2 regions of the Pseudoalteromonas sp. SR45-6 genome follow, and region 2 is predicted to be linked to the other one. Evidence: riboswitches for the same ligand, from Rfam matches in the RefSeq annotation. Region 2 holds a riboswitch; the other holds the start of a gene.
What was found. Region 2 has a riboswitch for cobalamin ahead of H5158_RS19420 (ABC transporter ATP-binding protein). Riboswitches for the same ligand answer to the same signal wherever they lie in the genome.

Region 1: another riboswitch for cobalamin. It lies ahead of H5158_RS09100 (TonB-dependent receptor domain-containing protein); the one in region 2 lies ahead of H5158_RS19420 (ABC transporter ATP-binding protein).

Annotation. Positions count from the first base shown of each region.
Region 1 is NZ_JACJDM010000015.1:55,452-63,610, forward strand. It holds gene thiI (tRNA uracil 4-sulfurtransferase ThiI) at 1-1,089, shown strand, start outside; gene H5158_RS09085 (ketopantoate reductase family protein) at 1,119-2,021, opposite strand; gene H5158_RS09090 (VanZ family protein) at 2,014-2,367, opposite strand; gene H5158_RS09095 (YajQ family cyclic di-GMP-binding protein) at 2,529-3,011, shown strand; cobalamin riboswitch at 3,185-3,363, shown strand; gene H5158_RS09100 (TonB-dependent receptor domain-containing protein) at 3,397-5,241, shown strand; gene msrA (peptide-methionine (S)-S-oxide reductase MsrA) at 5,330-5,866, opposite strand; gene H5158_RS09110 (efflux RND transporter permease subunit) at 6,017-8,159, opposite strand, start outside.
Region 2 is NZ_JACJDM010000062.1:38-8,196, reverse strand. It holds gene H5158_RS19455 (cobalamin-binding protein) at 1-143, opposite strand, end outside; gene cobO (cob(I)yrinic acid a,c-diamide adenosyltransferase) at 143-742, opposite strand; gene H5158_RS19445 (cobyric acid synthase) at 726-2,228, opposite strand; gene cobU (bifunctional adenosylcobinamide kinase/adenosylcobinamide-phosphate guanylyltransferase) at 2,228-2,755, opposite strand; gene H5158_RS19435 (adenosylcobinamide-GDP ribazoletransferase) at 2,752-3,549, opposite strand; gene cobT (nicotinate-nucleotide--dimethylbenzimidazole phosphoribosyltransferase) at 3,549-4,613, opposite strand; gene H5158_RS19425 (iron ABC transporter permease) at 4,618-5,613, opposite strand; gene H5158_RS19420 (ABC transporter ATP-binding protein) at 5,600-6,436, opposite strand; cobalamin riboswitch at 6,522-6,647, opposite strand; gene H5158_RS19415 (histidine phosphatase family protein) at 6,688-7,302, opposite strand; gene H5158_RS19410 (FKBP-type peptidyl-prolyl cis-trans isomerase) at 7,351-7,779, opposite strand.

The DNA.
Region 1 (8,159 bases), on a different contig from region 2:
TCTACCGATGTAGAGCGTTATGTGGGTGGTGGTTTAAATCAGCACGTCGATGGTGCCAGCGTAAGACTGAAAAATCCTGAAGTAACTATTCGTCTTGAAATTAAAGATGATAAAGCTTACGTCGTAACGCACACCCATCATGGTATGGCCGGTTTCCCATTACCAACGCAAGAAGATGTCTTGTCGTTAATGTCAGGTGGATTTGACTCGGGCGTTGCTAGTTATCAAATGATCCGCAAAGGCGCTCGTACGCACTTTTTGTTCTTCAATTTAGGCGGTGCGGCGCACGAGATTGGTGTTAAACAAGCCAGCTATTATATTTGGAAGCAGTTTAGCTCAACCCATAAAGTTAAATTTATCAGTGTTGACTTTGACCCCGTTGTTGCCGAAATTTTAGAAAATGTTGAAAACAGTCAAATGGGTGTAGTCCTCAAACGTATGATGATGCGTGCAGGCAGCCAAATAGCTGAAAAAATGGGGATTCAAGCGCTCGTTACCGGTGAGAGTCTAGGCCAAGTTTCAAGTCAAACATTAGCCAACTTAAGTGTGATTGACCGTGTTACCGAAACGCTTATATTACGCCCGCTGATCCAACACGACAAACAAGAAATTATAAACATCGCTCGTAAAATTGGCACCGCAGAAATGGCCGAAACTATGCCGGAATACTGTGGTGTGATTTCTAAAAAGCCTACAGTTAAAGCTAAAATTGCCGTAGTAGAAGCTGAAGAGCAAAAGTTTGATTTTGATGTGCTCAATACTGTTATTGAAAACGCACGTATTATGGATATTCGTGACATTGACGTTGAAGCTAAACAAGAGCTAAAAGAGGCCGAGTCAGTTTCTGATTTACCAGCTGATGCAGTTGTTGTTGATATTCGCTCGCCGGAAGAAGAAGATGCAGCACCGCTTGAAATTGATGGGATAGAAGTTGTGCATTTGCCATTTTTCCGCTTAGCGACCAAATTTGCAGACCTACCGCAAGACAAAGACTACTACTTATATTGCACTAAAGGTGTAATGAGTCAGCTACAGGCGCTTATTTTACATGAAAATGGCTTTGCCAATGTTAAAGTTTATCGCCCGTAAGGTTGATAGTTATTAATAACAAGCGCGAGTTAAATCGCGCTTTTTTTATGTCTGATAGCATCGAGTAAAGATTGATTGTGAGGGGTATTAACACCGAGTTGATTACCTTTTTGGCAAATATAACCGCACATCGCGTCAATTTCTGTGATGCGATTATGGGCGATATCTTGATGCATTGATGAGTAATTGTTTTTGGTATCACTCATCACTTGATAGGCGTTCGCCAATGCTTCAGCAAGTCGCACATTAATACCTAGTTTATTTGCTACGGTACACGCTTCGTTTAAGATATTTAAAATTATGCCACTAAACTGTGGTTCAGTCAGTGCGCCATTTTTCACATTGTGCAGCGCACTGAGTGGATTAATAGCAATATTAACGAGTAATTTTTCAAAGCGTAATTGTTGTATATTATTTGTGGTTGTTAATTCAGGAATAGCGTTTAGTAGATTTTTAACTTCAGCGAGTTGTGTTTTTGCTTGCTGGTTACAATCACCTAAAATGCTGCTCCCGATACCAGTATGCAACACACTAAAAGGTGTATCTTTGTAGCCCGCTAAACGTGTTGTTAAAAAATATAGTCCTTGTTGTTTTGTAAGTTCGCTATTTATTTCATCTACATTACCCATGCCATTGTGAGATAAAATCAATTGGCATTGAGCGCTTAAAAAAGGCTTTAGTTGCCTAAATGCGGTGGCAACTTGATATGCTTTAACAGTAAAAATAATAACATCGACTTGGCCGTGCTCGGATAATTGAGTCAGGTTTGTCAGTTGGCAATTAATTGTTTGTTTTGGGGCTTTAGCTTGTTGATAAAAACGAGGTTCGTCAATAGCATGCTTGGTAAGTAGGGTAACCCTGTGCTGTTGACTCAAATAATGGCTATAGAGCAGCCCAATGGCACCATCGCCAACGACGAATATATTAGCCATTTTGATTCTTTTTAAAACGAGAATAAATACCGAACAACAAAAAGAAACTAGCAGCCCCAGAAAAGTCAGCAACAACATCAGCAACAGAGGCGCTACGATAAGGGATTGTGCTTTGCATTAGCTCAATAGCAATGCCATAAAATGCTAATAACACGAGGTGAACGAATACAGGTAGCTTGAATGCTCTGACCATGACGGCTGCCAGAACAAAGAAAATAGTAAAATGTACCAACTTATCTAGGTGAGGCAGTGACGATACCCCAACGCCCCTAAAATCGCGGGCAAACAAAAAGGTAAATACCAGAATACTGATTAAAAATAGGGTTTGATAAACACGCCGAGTCACGAAAAATCCTAAATCGTTTAAAAATAGACCCGTAGTATATCAAACAAATTTCGTATCGCAGCTGAACAAAGCATAGAAAAGTGTAAAGATTTATAAAATTTATATAGTATAATTATCGACAATATAAATTTGAATTAAAAATATCTTGCTAGGAGAGACTTATGCCTTCATTTGACATTGTTTCGGAAGTCGAAATGAACGAAGCAAAAAATGCTGTTGATAACGCTAACCGTGAACTTGAAACTCGCTTTGATTTTAGAGGCGTTGATGCGTCAATAGAGCTTAATGATAAAACCATTAAACTAAAAGCAGAAGCTGATTCACAGGTTATGCAGTTGTTTGATATTTTAGCGAGCAAAATATCAAAGCGCGGTATGGACGTATCAAGTTTAGAGCTGCAAGATATTTCACGTGCGGGAAAAAATGTTTTCCGTAATGTTGCGCTAAAGCAAGGTATCGAAAAAGATATGGCTAAAAAAGTAGTTAAAGCCATTAAAGACTCTAAAGTGAAAGTACAAGCTGCGATCCAAGGCGAAGAAGTACGTGTAACGGGCAAAAAACGTGATGACCTACAAGAAGCCATGCAAGTAGTACGCAGTGCTGATTTAGGGCAACCATTTCAGTTTAAAAACTTTAGAGATTAGAAAGCTAGGAGCTAGGTTTCTAGGTGCTAGAAAAAGCCAAATTGCAGCAATGTAGTTTGGCTTTTTTAGTTTAGAACTTATGGTTATTCCTAGAACCTAGAGTATTTAGATGTATAGCCGTCCATTGACTTTTGTGCTTAAAATAATCACAATAGCGACCTATTTTCAAGGTGCTTGTGGTTACTTTTCAAGGTTGTTGATTAAGTACGGCAAGATAATCGGGAAGTTGGTGGCGTTTATAGGATATAAACGAAGTCCAACACTGCCCCCGCAACGGTGATACATACTTTTAGCTAAATTTATTAGCGAGTTATGTTAAGTCCGGAGACCGGCCTTGAAGTCAATTTACTATCACTTGTGCGGTGGGCGCGGGTCAGGGGATATCATGTTAAACAAATCTACTCTAGGCGTAGCAATTGCCGCTGCGTTGTCTTTTTCTGTGTCTGCAGAGCAATCAATAGAACGCCTGACGGTAACAGCTAATAAATTTGAGCAATCAATTACTGATGTACTTGCCAGTGTAACTGTTATTGAGCGCAGTGATATTGAAACAAGTAATGTCCGTGATTTACCGAGTTTACTAGCAACCCAAGTTGGTTTTCAAATAAATTCCAATGGTGGCTTTGGACAAAGTTCTGGCGTGTCACTTCGCGGTTCAAGCTCGCGACATACACTTATTTTGATTGATGGCGTACGTACGGGCTCTGCAACCCTTGGTTATAAATCAATTAGTAATATTCCTCTTAATTCAATAGAGCGCATTGAAATTGTTAAAGGCTCTCGTGCTGCAGTTTATGGGTCTGACGCGCTCGCTGGTGTGATCAATATTATTACTCGTACAAAGGAATCCGTCAGCCTAGATGCAACATTTGGTACTGATGCTTATCAAAATTATCAAGTTGCAGGTACAACGGTAGTTGATGCTGTTAAAGCGTCGTTTAATGCTGGGTTTGAAAAAACGGATGGCTTTGACGTATTGCAAGGCGTAGCGCCGGATGAAGATGGTTATGAGAACAAAAATTTAGGATTTAATATTCGCTATGCAGATGAGCTGTTAGGTGAGCTTAAAGCGCTGGGTCAATACAGTGAAGGTAATGCACAATACGACAATGCTTTCTCGCCTATTGATAGTATCGTAGAAAATAATGAATTTGAAAATTATCAGCTAGGGCTGGGTTGGGATAAATCCTTTACCGATCATAAGCACTCAATTAATGTTGCTATTGCAACCGATGATTCTGACAACAAAGGCTATGATTACACAGGTGCGATTGTTACTAATAGTTATAAAACAAAACGTAAACAATTTGATTACCACGGCAGTTATAATGCAAGCCAATTTTTAACCGTTAATGGCGGGCTTAATTGGTATAAAGATGAAATATATACCAATGGTAAGGCTTATCTAGCGGATAGCAAAGTAGCTAAAGCTGCATTTCTTGGGGGCTATTTTGATGACAATAAAGTCATTGCAAATTTAGCATTGCGTTTAGATGATGATGAGCAGTTTGGTAATGAAACAACTTACGCCGCAGCTGTTGGTTATCACTTAAATAAGCGTGCAACACTTAGATTGAGTCAAAGCACGGGCTTTAAAGCGCCAACATTTAATGATCTTTATTTTCCTGACCCTTTATCTCCAGGTAATCCAAATTTAGCACCAGAGACATCAACTAACCAAGAGTTAGGTTTGAGTTTAGACTTTTCTCAGGCAAAGCTTGATATATCAATATTCAGAAATAATATTGAAAACCTAATTGCATGGGCACCTAATGCAGCTGGTAAATGGCAGCCAGAAAATATAAATGAAGCACGCCATGAGGGTGTTGAGTTTAGCTTTGCCAATAAAGTACTTGGTTTTGATAATCAGTTTAATTTTACTTATTTAAATGCTGAAAATACCGAAACGGGTGTAGCACAAACTTATGTTTCACCACGTACTGTGAACTGGTTTGTTGCGAAGCAGTGGGGCGATTTTGATGCCGGTTTTGATATGCAGTACCGTAGTGATCGTCAAGGTAAAGTAACAGAGCTTAGTTCTTATACGTTATGGAACTTAACTGCAAATTATCAATTTAACAGTGCGCTTTCATTTTCTGCTCGTGTTGAAAACTTATTTGATAAGCAATACAACGCGGTTGACTCAAGTATGGATTATGCAACTGGCGAAGTGTTTTACTACAATACAGTTGACCGTCGCTTCTTTGTTGGCGCCAGCTACCAGTTCTGATCTCGTTCTAGCTTAAATAAAAAAGCCCGACACCTTTGTTTGTCGGGCTTTTTTATATTTAGATGAAAATGCTTATTTAGCACTTTGCTTAGTTTACTAAAAACTGTTTATAGTCTTTTTCAAACTTTTTCAGCTTTGGTGCTATCAATAAACTGCAATAGCGTTGCTCAGGGTTTTCGTTGTAGTAGTCTTGGTGATACTGCTCTGCTGGGTAGTAAGTGGTTGCAGGGCTAACTTCAGTGACGATATCTTCGCGTATTTGGCTTTGTAATTTTGCAATATATTGATTAGTTTGCGCTTGCTGCTCGCTATCATGATAATAAATCACACTTCGATATTGGGTACCTATATCATTACCTTGGCGGTTTAGCTGAGTGGCATCATGCAGGGTAAAAAACATCGCCAGTAAGGTTTCATAGCTTATCAGGCTACTGTCAAACTTAATCTGTACAACCTCTGCGTGGCCGGTGAGGCCAGTGCAAATTTGTTTATACGTAGGCTCAGTTGTTTCGCCGCCAGTATAGCCAGAGCTTACTTGTAAAACGCCTTTCACGCGCCTAAACGCGGCATCAATACACCAAAAGCAGCCACCACCAAATGTTGCAGTTTCATTTGTTATACTCATTTAGTTGTTCCTTAAAGCTATTAAATTACACGGATGATCTAGCGTATCAGAAGAACGAGCAAGGTGGTTTATTATTTCATTTAATTACAGCAGGGAAGTGTGTGGAAGTGAAAAGTAGCGTTGCTATGGGTTTGCAACGCTACGATGAGATTAAAGCTCTTTTAGCGGCCTTTCAGCTTCTTGTTGGTTGAGCTTTTGTTGTAAAAACTCAGGAGACTGAGTATTGCGAGCCAGCGCATAGTACGCCGCAGGAACAACAAATAGCGTAAGTATGGTTGCTACAATAACGCCAGTAAACACCACTACACCAATTACCATACGGCTCTCTGCACCAGGGCCTGAGGCTAGCACTAGTGGCACCGCACTCATTACCGTAGTCAAAGAGGTCATAATAATTGGTCGCAATCTTTGGGTTGCTGCTTGTAAAATAGCTTCACTAAACTCTACGCCTTTATCGCGCAATTGATTGGTAAATTCGACAATCAATATACCGTTCTTAGCACTAAGACCAATCAGCATTACAATGCCTATTTGGCTGTAAATGTTTATGGTTAGTCCTGCAACCCATAAACCAAACATTGCGCCCATCAAACCCAGTGGCACAGTGAGCATGATCACAAAGGGGTGCATAAAGCTTTCAAACTGAGCGGCTAAAACTAAGAAGGTAACAGTAAGCGCTAGAATGAAAACATACGTCATCGCTGAGGCACCTTCATAATATAATTGCGATTCACCTTTATAATCAATGGCGCCATCAATTTCGTTTTCTTCCATTGCCACTTTATTTAAAAAGTTAAGCGCTTCTTCAAGGGTGTAACCATCGGCGAGGTTAGCGCTCAAAGTAATAGCACGCATTCGGTTGTAACGATTTAGCCTTGATGCAGTGGCTTCTTCTTTTAAGCTAATTAAGCTATCTAGAGGAACCAGTTCACCACTGCGTGATTTTAAGTAAATATTTGATATATCAGTAGGATCAGCAAAGTCAGCTTTAGTGCCTTTTAAGATCACATCGTACTCTTCACCACGGTCAATAAAGGTGGTAACACGGCGTTGACCTAACATGGTTTCAAGGGTGCGGCCAACATCCGAAACTGAAATCCCTAAATCCGCCGCTTTGTTTTTATCAATACTGATCAAAAATTGCGGAAAGGTTTCTTTGTAGTCATGGTCAATACGCACCAGTCCTGGGTTTTTCTCTGCACGTTCAATGATCCGGTCTCGCCAATCAGCTAATTGTGCATAATCATTACCTTGCAGGACAAACTCAATGGGCCGTGATGAGCCACCGCCACCAATACCACGGCGCATAATAGCAAACGCGCGCACATCGGTGACTTCAGTCATTTTTGCACTGATCTCATCCATTACTTCCCAAGTTGAACGTTTACGTTCATCCCAGTCAGCCATACCAACAATTGCTACACCACCGCTGCCACCCCAGCCTGGTACGCGTACCAGCACTCGACTTAGTTCGCCAGCTTCGGAATAAGGCATTAAACGTTCTTCAATTTTTGCCATGTTAGCGGCGTTATTTTCATAACTAGCCCCTTCAGGGCCACTCATCATGATAAAGAAAGTACCACGGTCTTCTTTTGGCGTAAGTTCTGAAGGAATTTGTTGGAACAATAAATAACTAACAAAACCAGCCAGCAGTAAGGTGATCGTTAAACCACCTGAACGCGTCATATTTGAGCGTAAAGAGTTTTTATAACTTTGCTCAATCTTACTAAAGATACGGTCCATCCATTGGCTGAATTTACTCTCTTTTGAGGATGGTTTGAGTACTAATGAACACAACGCTGGCGAGAGTGTTAATGCGGTAATACTAGAGAAGAATACCGCAGCGCTGACGGCCATCGCAAACTCGGTAAATAATGCGCCGATACGGCCATCCATAAATACCAAAGGCACAAACACCGAGATCAGCACTAAGGTGGTGGCAATAATTGCAAAGCCAACCTCACGGGCGCCACGATAGGCGGCTAGTAGGGCCGGTTCGCCCAGTTCGATACGCCGGTGAATGTTTTCTAGCATTACAATCGCGTCATCAACAACCAAGCCAATTGCTAGCACCAGCGCCAGTAGTGTCAATAAGTTAATTGAATAACCCATCGCCAGTAAGAACATAAAGCTACCAACCAACGCAACTGGGACTGTTACCGCTGGGATCAAGGTAGCGCGAATGTTCCCTAAAAATAAGAAGATAATTAATACCACCAAAGCCATTGAAATAGCCAAGGTACTGTAAACCTCGTTAATCGATTCTTTAATAAATATTGACGAGTCATAGCTG
Region 2 (8,159 bases):
TCACCAGCGCCGATGGTATAGAGGTTTTCAACAATATGCGGGGCCAAGGCGATAATTCTTAATTGCTGCTTGTTAGGATCAGCCACGAGCTTAAAGCAGCACAGAGCCAGCGATAAAACGAGTACAAGCCTAAGCGTAGCCATTAATAATCAAATCCTATTTGCGCTTTAACACCAGCATCAAATGCATGCTTAACATTGCGCACTTCACTAACAGTATCAGCTAAGTCAGTTAACTTGCGGTGCGCACCACGACCAGTAATAATTAAAGATTGCATTGGCGGACGATTAGCGATCACTTCGAGTGCTTCGTCTAAATCAATGTAGCCGTAGGTGATCATATAAGTAATTTCATCAAGTAATACTAAATTAATTGATTCGTCAGCCAACATACGTTTTGCTTCTTGCCAAGTCGCTTGCGCCGCTGCGGTATCTGATTCTTTATTTTGCGTCTCCCAGGTAAAACCTGTGTTCATAATGGCAAATTCAACTCCTGCGCCTTGCAATACATTACGCTCACCACACGGCCAAGTACCTTTAATAAACTGGCACACAGCAGCTTTCATGCCATGGCCTACACAACGTGTTACCGTGCCAAACCCTGAGGTTGATTTACCTTTACCGTTACCGGTGATCACCTGAAAAACACCTTTCTCAATTTGTGCTGCGGCTATACGCTCATCAACTTTATCTTTTACTTTTTGTTGGCGTTGTTGGTGCTTGTCGTTATGTGTGTCGCTCATGATTAACTCCTTCCCAGTTTTGGTAAATTTGCGTTATTTTGTCTAAATCTAAATGTTCTTTACACATCGTGGCTAAGCGCGTTAATTGCTGCTCGCGATGTGTGTCTATATCTATTAATTGGGTAATACCACTATTTGGCAATACCCAATCCAGTATTAGTTGCGTAGCTGCACTGCTATCAAATAAGCCATGTAAGTAAGTACCTGCTATACAATCATCATCTGATATAAAACCATCTTGCACAACATGCTGTGGATGCTGAGTAAATTGTAAAAAAGGCTTTTTAAATGCTGGGCCTGCGCTACAACCAGCGTGTATTTCATAGCCTGCGACTTTTGCCTGTTGACCGCCAAGATGGATCACACCGGCAGCTTGAGTTAGTACTTTATGCTGCCCTAAATGAGTGGCAAAATCAGCGAGCCCTAAAGCTTTACAGTGTGTTTTACTTGATTCCACACCCTCAGGGTCATAAATATCTGTGCCGAGCATTTGCAAACCTCCGCAAATACCTAATAACTTACCGCCATAACGCAAGTGACGCTGAATCTGCTCGCCCCAGCCTTCATTGTTTAAAAAGGCTAAATCATTAATAACATTTTTACTGCCAGGAATGATGATCAGATCAACGTGTGGAATTACTTGAGTATGGCGAATGTAATTAATGTCAATTTGCGGGTTTAAACGCAGCGCATCAAAATCAGTGTGGTTACTAATATGAGGAAGTAGCAATACTGCGATTTTTATTTTTGCTTGGCTTACTTGATTATCTATCGCTACCGCGTCTTCAGCATCGAGGGCGAGATCATGTAAATACGGCAACACCCCTAAAACTGGTTTACCGGTGTACTCCTCAAGCCAATCAAGGCCACCTTGCAATAAGCCTATATCGCCACGAAAACGGTTGATCACAAAGCCTTTTACTCGTGCTTGTTCTGACTCGCTTAATAGCGCAAGAGTACCGACCAAATGCGCAAACACACCGCCTTTATCTATATCTGCAATAATGATCACGGGGCAATCAACCGCTTCGGCGTAACCCATATTAGCAATATCACCCGCACGTAGATTAATTTCAGCCGGGCTGCCCGCCCCTTCAACTACCAGTAGCTCAAACTCTTCGCTTAAACGCTGTTGCGAAGCCAGTACCGCATCCATCGCGACTTTTTTATAATCATGATAAGCACCTGCTTCCATATTACTAATGGCTTTACCGTGAATTATCACTTGAGCGCCAGTATCACTATTGGGCTTGAGTAAAATGGGGTTAAAATCAACCCGTGGCGCCACTTTAGCTGCAATCGCCTGTAGTGCTTGCGCACGACCTATTTCGCCGCCATCTTCTGTTACAGCGCTGTTTAAGGCCATATTTTGTGGTTTGAATGGAGCAACTTTGATCCCGCGTTCAACAAATACCCGGCACAATGCTGCAACTAAAGTACTTTTCCCTGCATCAGAAGTCGTACCTTGTACCATTAATGTTTTCATCATGACTGCCCTTTCAGTGTTAAGGCAAGACCTGCCATTATAAATTCAACTCGCGCAGCTTTTGCGGCAATGGCTTGATGTAACCAGCCTGATTCATCTACAAACCGGCGGCTTAGCTCGCCCAGAGGCACAATGCCGTGGCCAACTTCGTTACTGACAAAAATCACTTGCCCCGGTAAATTTTCAAGGGTCTTTAGTAGTGCTGATTTCTGTTCATCCCAACAATCACTTGTGGCGTGACATAAACAGTTACTTAACCATAAGGTTAAGCAATCAACTAAAATACAGTTATCTTTGCTGCTGTGTGTTTGTAACGCCTCAGCCAATGCAATTGGCTCCTCAACTAACGGCCAATCGACAGGGCGCTGTTGTTGATGATGGACTATACGATCTTGCATTTCAGTATCGTGGGCTTGCGCCGTTGCGAGGTAAATAACGCTTTTATTGCTTTGCTGTGCAAGCTGTTCAGCAAAGCGGCTTTTTCCACTGCGTGCGCCGCCTAAAATAAATGTGTGGTTAGCGTTCATAATACACTCACGAAAGTCAAGTAAATGGCAATTTCACTTAGCTGCTGCGCCGCACCTAAACAATCGCCAGTGTAACCACCTAACTGCTGTTTAAACCAGCGGATCAAAATGACTCTTAGGATCAGTAATACTGCGATAAGAATGAATACGGTTTGCCATAACAATACACCAACAGCAATCAAGCTAACCAGTAAAGTAGCGGCGGTTACAAGTAACATAACTAAACTAGTGACCGATAGGTGCATAGCAAGCGGCTTTACTTTTGAAGTCGCATCCTCACTTACATACTCCATCCCCATAATTAAACTGGTTGCCACTACTCGGCTTACACATTGCCCGATAACAATTGCACTCAATACAGTAATCAATGACTCACTAAGAAAGAGTAGGCTTTGAAATTTAACCAGCAGCATAATAAATAATGCCGCTGCACCATAAGTACCAAGACGACTGTCTTTCATAATGGCAAGCTTTTGCGACACCTGCCAACCACCGCCAAAACCATCCCATACATCGGCCCAGCCATCTTCATGAAATGCGCCTGTTAATAACAACCCGACCGCCATCATTAGTAATACACTTATTGATGCTGGTAACAGTAATTGAAAAATGCCGTAGCTGAGTGCTAATAATCCACCAAGCAGTAAACCCACTAAAGCAAAATAGCGACTTGCTTGATTTAAATGAGCACCGCTTACATTAAAGCGCAACTGCACCGGTAGCCGGGTTAAAAAGCTAATTGCTAATAACAGTAACTGCCATTGCGTTACTTTATTTGCCTCTAGGTTAGGCATTAACTGACAACCTGCTCAACACCAGCATCAGCAAAACTAGCCATCTGATTATAAAAACCAAGTGCGGCTTGCAATAATGGTAAACTTAACGCAGCGCCAGTGCCTTCACCCAAGCGTAAATCAAGTTGCAGCAGTGGCTTAACATCGAGTGCGTTTAACATCAGTCGATGGCCTTGCTCATTTGAGCAATGTGCAAAAATTAAATAATCTTTCACTGCTGGGTTAATATTAATTGCGGCCATTGCCGCAGCACTACAAATAAAGCCATCAACTACTACAGCCATGCCTTGCTCAGCCGCAGCCAACATAGCTCCCGTAATATGCACAATTTCAAAGCCACCTAACGCTGCAAGTAGTGAAATAGGATCTGCTAAATGTAACTGATGCAATACCAGCGCTTGCTCTACAACTGTTATTTTACGCGTAACAATATCATCACTAACACCCGTGCCTTTGCCAACACACTGCTGTGCAGGTAAATTCAGCATAGCTGCCATAATCGCTGCTGCACTGGTGGTATTACCTATGCCCATTTCGCCAAAGGCAATTGTATTACAACCACTATGACTGAGCTGCTGCACCAGCTGTTTAGCATTATTAAAGCCTTGCTGTACCTGCGCGGTATTCATTGCCATGTCTGTATTAAGTGGCTTTGTTATACTTCCTAGACGGCAATTATGGACACTTGGCGCTGTGACTGGATGCAAAATACCACAATCAATCACTTCTAATTGCCAACCTAACTGTTGGCAAAAGACATTAATAGCGGCACCACCGCTGACAAAATTAGCTACCATTTGTGAGGTGACATCACTGGGCGCTATCGATACCCCTTGTGCAGCAACACCATGATCTCCTGCAAATACCAGCAAAGTAGGCTTATTGATTGCAGGTGCAAAGGTTTTAAAAGCATCTTCGCTTGCCACTTTTTGGCTAAACAAAGTAACCAGTTGTATTGCACATTGTTCTAACTGTCCAAGTGCACCAAGCGGTTTAGTTTTTTGGTTAATCTTATCAATGATGAGGTGACCAAATTGATTAGTTACTGTGGGTATATTAAACATCTGACTAACTCTCTCGCTTGCGAAAATAAAGTAACGATAAAAAGAAAATACTGCCTATTGCAGAAGTAATAACACCGATTGGCAATTCTTGATTTGCAAGTAAAACACGCGATAGCACATCAACCCACACCATAAATATACCGCCAACTAAAGCCGTCATGATCAAACCAGTAATAGTGCCTTGCGACACAAAAAACCGTACTATATGCGGGATCATCAAGCCAACAAAACCAATACCACCACACATCGCCACTAACACTGCAGTGATCAATGAGCTCAATACCAACATTAATAACCGAAACCGCTGTACCGGTATTCCTAAAGTTGCAGCACTTTCATCACCTAGTAACATTGCATTTAGTTGCCGACGAAAACCCATCATCAGCCCTGTGCAACTAATAATAACTAAAGCGGGTAACCATAACGTTGACCATTGTGCGCGAGCAAAGCTGCCTAGCGTCCAAAATAAAATAGCCGTGATCGCCTGCGGATCACTAAAATATAAAAGTAAGCTGGTAAAGGCACTGAATAAAAAGGATAAAGCGACCCCAGCCAAGAGCATGCTTTCAACTTGTCCGCGACCTGCTCGTCCGGCAATAAAAACCAGTAATAACATAGTCAATAAACTACCAACAAATGCCGCGGCCGACATTGTTATTCCCGCGCTGACTCCTGTTAGTGTCATAAAACATACCACACCAAATGAGGCTCCCGATGAAATACCAAACAAGTAAGGATCGGCTAACGGGTTACGGGTTACGGTTTGTAAAATTAAACCAGCAATAGCTAAACCAGAGCCAGCTAAAAACGCCAACAATGTTCGTGGCATTCGCAGTTGCCATATGATCCGCGCTATAAAGGAGTCATCTCCCTGACCTATAATACTGTGGTATACATCAATGAATTTACTGGTCGCAGCACCAAAGCTAAGTGCTATAAAAATGCTCGACAAGGCAAAGAATAACGCCACGCTGACTGCAAAATAATTATTTTTTTGCATCAACGCCACCACCTTGATAACCGTAAAAATAGGTAATACGCGGAATGACCTTATTTAATTGTTTACTCTGTGGATGCGCCGAGACTTCGGCACAGACACCAAATACTTCGCTAAGCATTTCTTCCGTGATGACGTATTCTGGGCTACCCGTTGCAACTAACTTACCTTGCTTTATCACCAGTAGTTCATCACACATACTTGCTGCAAGATTAAGATCATGGAACGACGCTAATACCGTTACATTTAGCGATTTAGCCAACTCCATTAATTGAATTTGATATTTAATATCTAAGTGGCTGGTAGGCTCGTCCATAATTAATAATTGAGGGCTTTGTACAATTGAACGTGCTATCAATGCGCGTTGCTTCTCGCCACCGGAAAGGGAATCAAACGATTGCTGTAAATGATGGCTCAAGCCAACTTGCTCAATCGCCTGAAAAATAATTTGTTGATCATTTTTAGTTGTCGAACTAAATAAGCTTTTATGCGGCGTAAGGCCAAGACTCACTACATCAAAAAGCGATAGATTAAATTGCGAAGGTGTTTCTTGCAGCACCACAGCAACCTGCTTGGCATATTCATCCGCACTTAGCTGCCAAATATTTTTCCCTGCAAATATAACCTCACCGCACACTGGTTTAGTGTAACGGTATAAACAACGCAATAAACTTGATTTACCTGCGCCATTAGGCCCTAACAAACCGATAAACTGGCCTGGTTTTATTGCAAAATTAATATCGTGCAAAATGGCGGTATTTGCCACCGACCACGATAAATTAGCTACTTCAAGTAAAGGGGGATCAATTACTGCTGGTATTTGCAATGTGTTATCTCTCTAGCAATAGCTAAACCCAATACACTACAAACCATTATGATCATGGTGATAATAGAAGAGTTAGCCCGCTCAATAGGTAATAAATTAACGTATTTTGTATCTGACTTATCGCGCTTGCGACTTACAGTTGCGGGAACAGTTGAGGAGTTACACCCCATTCCAAAATACATAAGGCTCTATTATGGGCGGGTGAGTAAATATTTCAATTAATATCTTTCTAGACGGCTAAAAATAGTCTTTTAAAACACAATTCTGGGCCATGCTTTATCGCTATCATCTATGTAAATATCAATACAAATAAGCTTCCCATAACCGATTGAAAATATGTTTTGCTGATTCGACTCTTTTGGTAACTGACAAATAATACCTAATAGTTGCTTGATCACTCCGGCATGCGTTAAAACTAATTGTGCTTGAGTACGATTACTTGCAATATCAATTAGTAACGTTTGCCACCACGTTGCTATTCGCTGATAAAAATCCCTCATACTTTCGCCATGAGGGGGGGTTACTTGCCAAGGGCTTTGCCAGAAATCGCCAAGACTAGGAGAATCCGTCTGTTGCCACAAATCATCATATTTACAGCCATCCCAATCACCAAAATTAAACTCTCGGAGCTGATCAGTCAGAAAAAGTGGTATTTGCTGGGCATGGCTAAAAGATCTGGCAAATTCGCTACAACGTTTCAAAGTCGAACTTTGTACAAGCTCAATATTAGTTAGCTCATTGCACGCTTGATGTAATTGCGCACGGCCAAGTTCACTGAGTAAAAAATCTGTCTGTCCGGCCAAGACTCCTTGCTCAATCAATTCGCCATGGCGTAATAAATAAACGCGACTAGAAAATGGCGGCATAAAGCCCTCTTACATTAAAGAAAAGTACTTTTAACAATAGCATAATGGTCATCCTAAACGGATTAAGCGCACATCAAAATGTAGAACGGCATTAGCTCCTATTTTCCCACCATTCCCCTTGCGCCCCCACGCCAGCTCTGCAGGAATTACAAATTTATAGCGAGAACCAACCGACATCAATAAAGTACCTTCTCGTAATCCTTCGATTGCCTCATCTAAGGTAAATACTTCAGGCATTCCAGCTTTATAACTATCAGCTATTACGCTGCCATCAGCAAGCATAATACGCTGATTGATGACCACGGTATCAGTGTCAGTTACTAGCTCACCAGAGACCTCATCTATTACTTTATACATCAAACCAGAAGCACACAGTTGAGTATCAGCATGATTACTAAATTTAACTATGAAGCTTTCACTGTTTTTACGATTGAGTCCTGATGAACCTTTTGATTTAGTTGTTTTTTTACGTGCCATGAAGCCCCACTATTTGTATGATAAATATAATAATCTTATCGCATAGGTAGAGGCCTAAACGCAAGTTTTATAGTGAGTTTGCGAGTTTTTCAAAACAATAAAATGATCTTATACCAATCGTGTTAAGTTACTGACCATTTATAGCGACAGATAAATGCAGTGATAACAAGGCATAAATTTTGACATATAGTGGTTCTACATGAAAAATTTATAACGCAGTTAGCGCTTTATTTAGCTCGCTAGAATGGTTAAATATTTAAGTCGATTGGTATTATACGTATAAGAGTAAATGATACCAATCTGCATAAAGATTAAGTCAATTTTATCCAGTCTCTAGAGCATATGCTTTTAACCGTATCAGGAACAGAAATGAATTTATT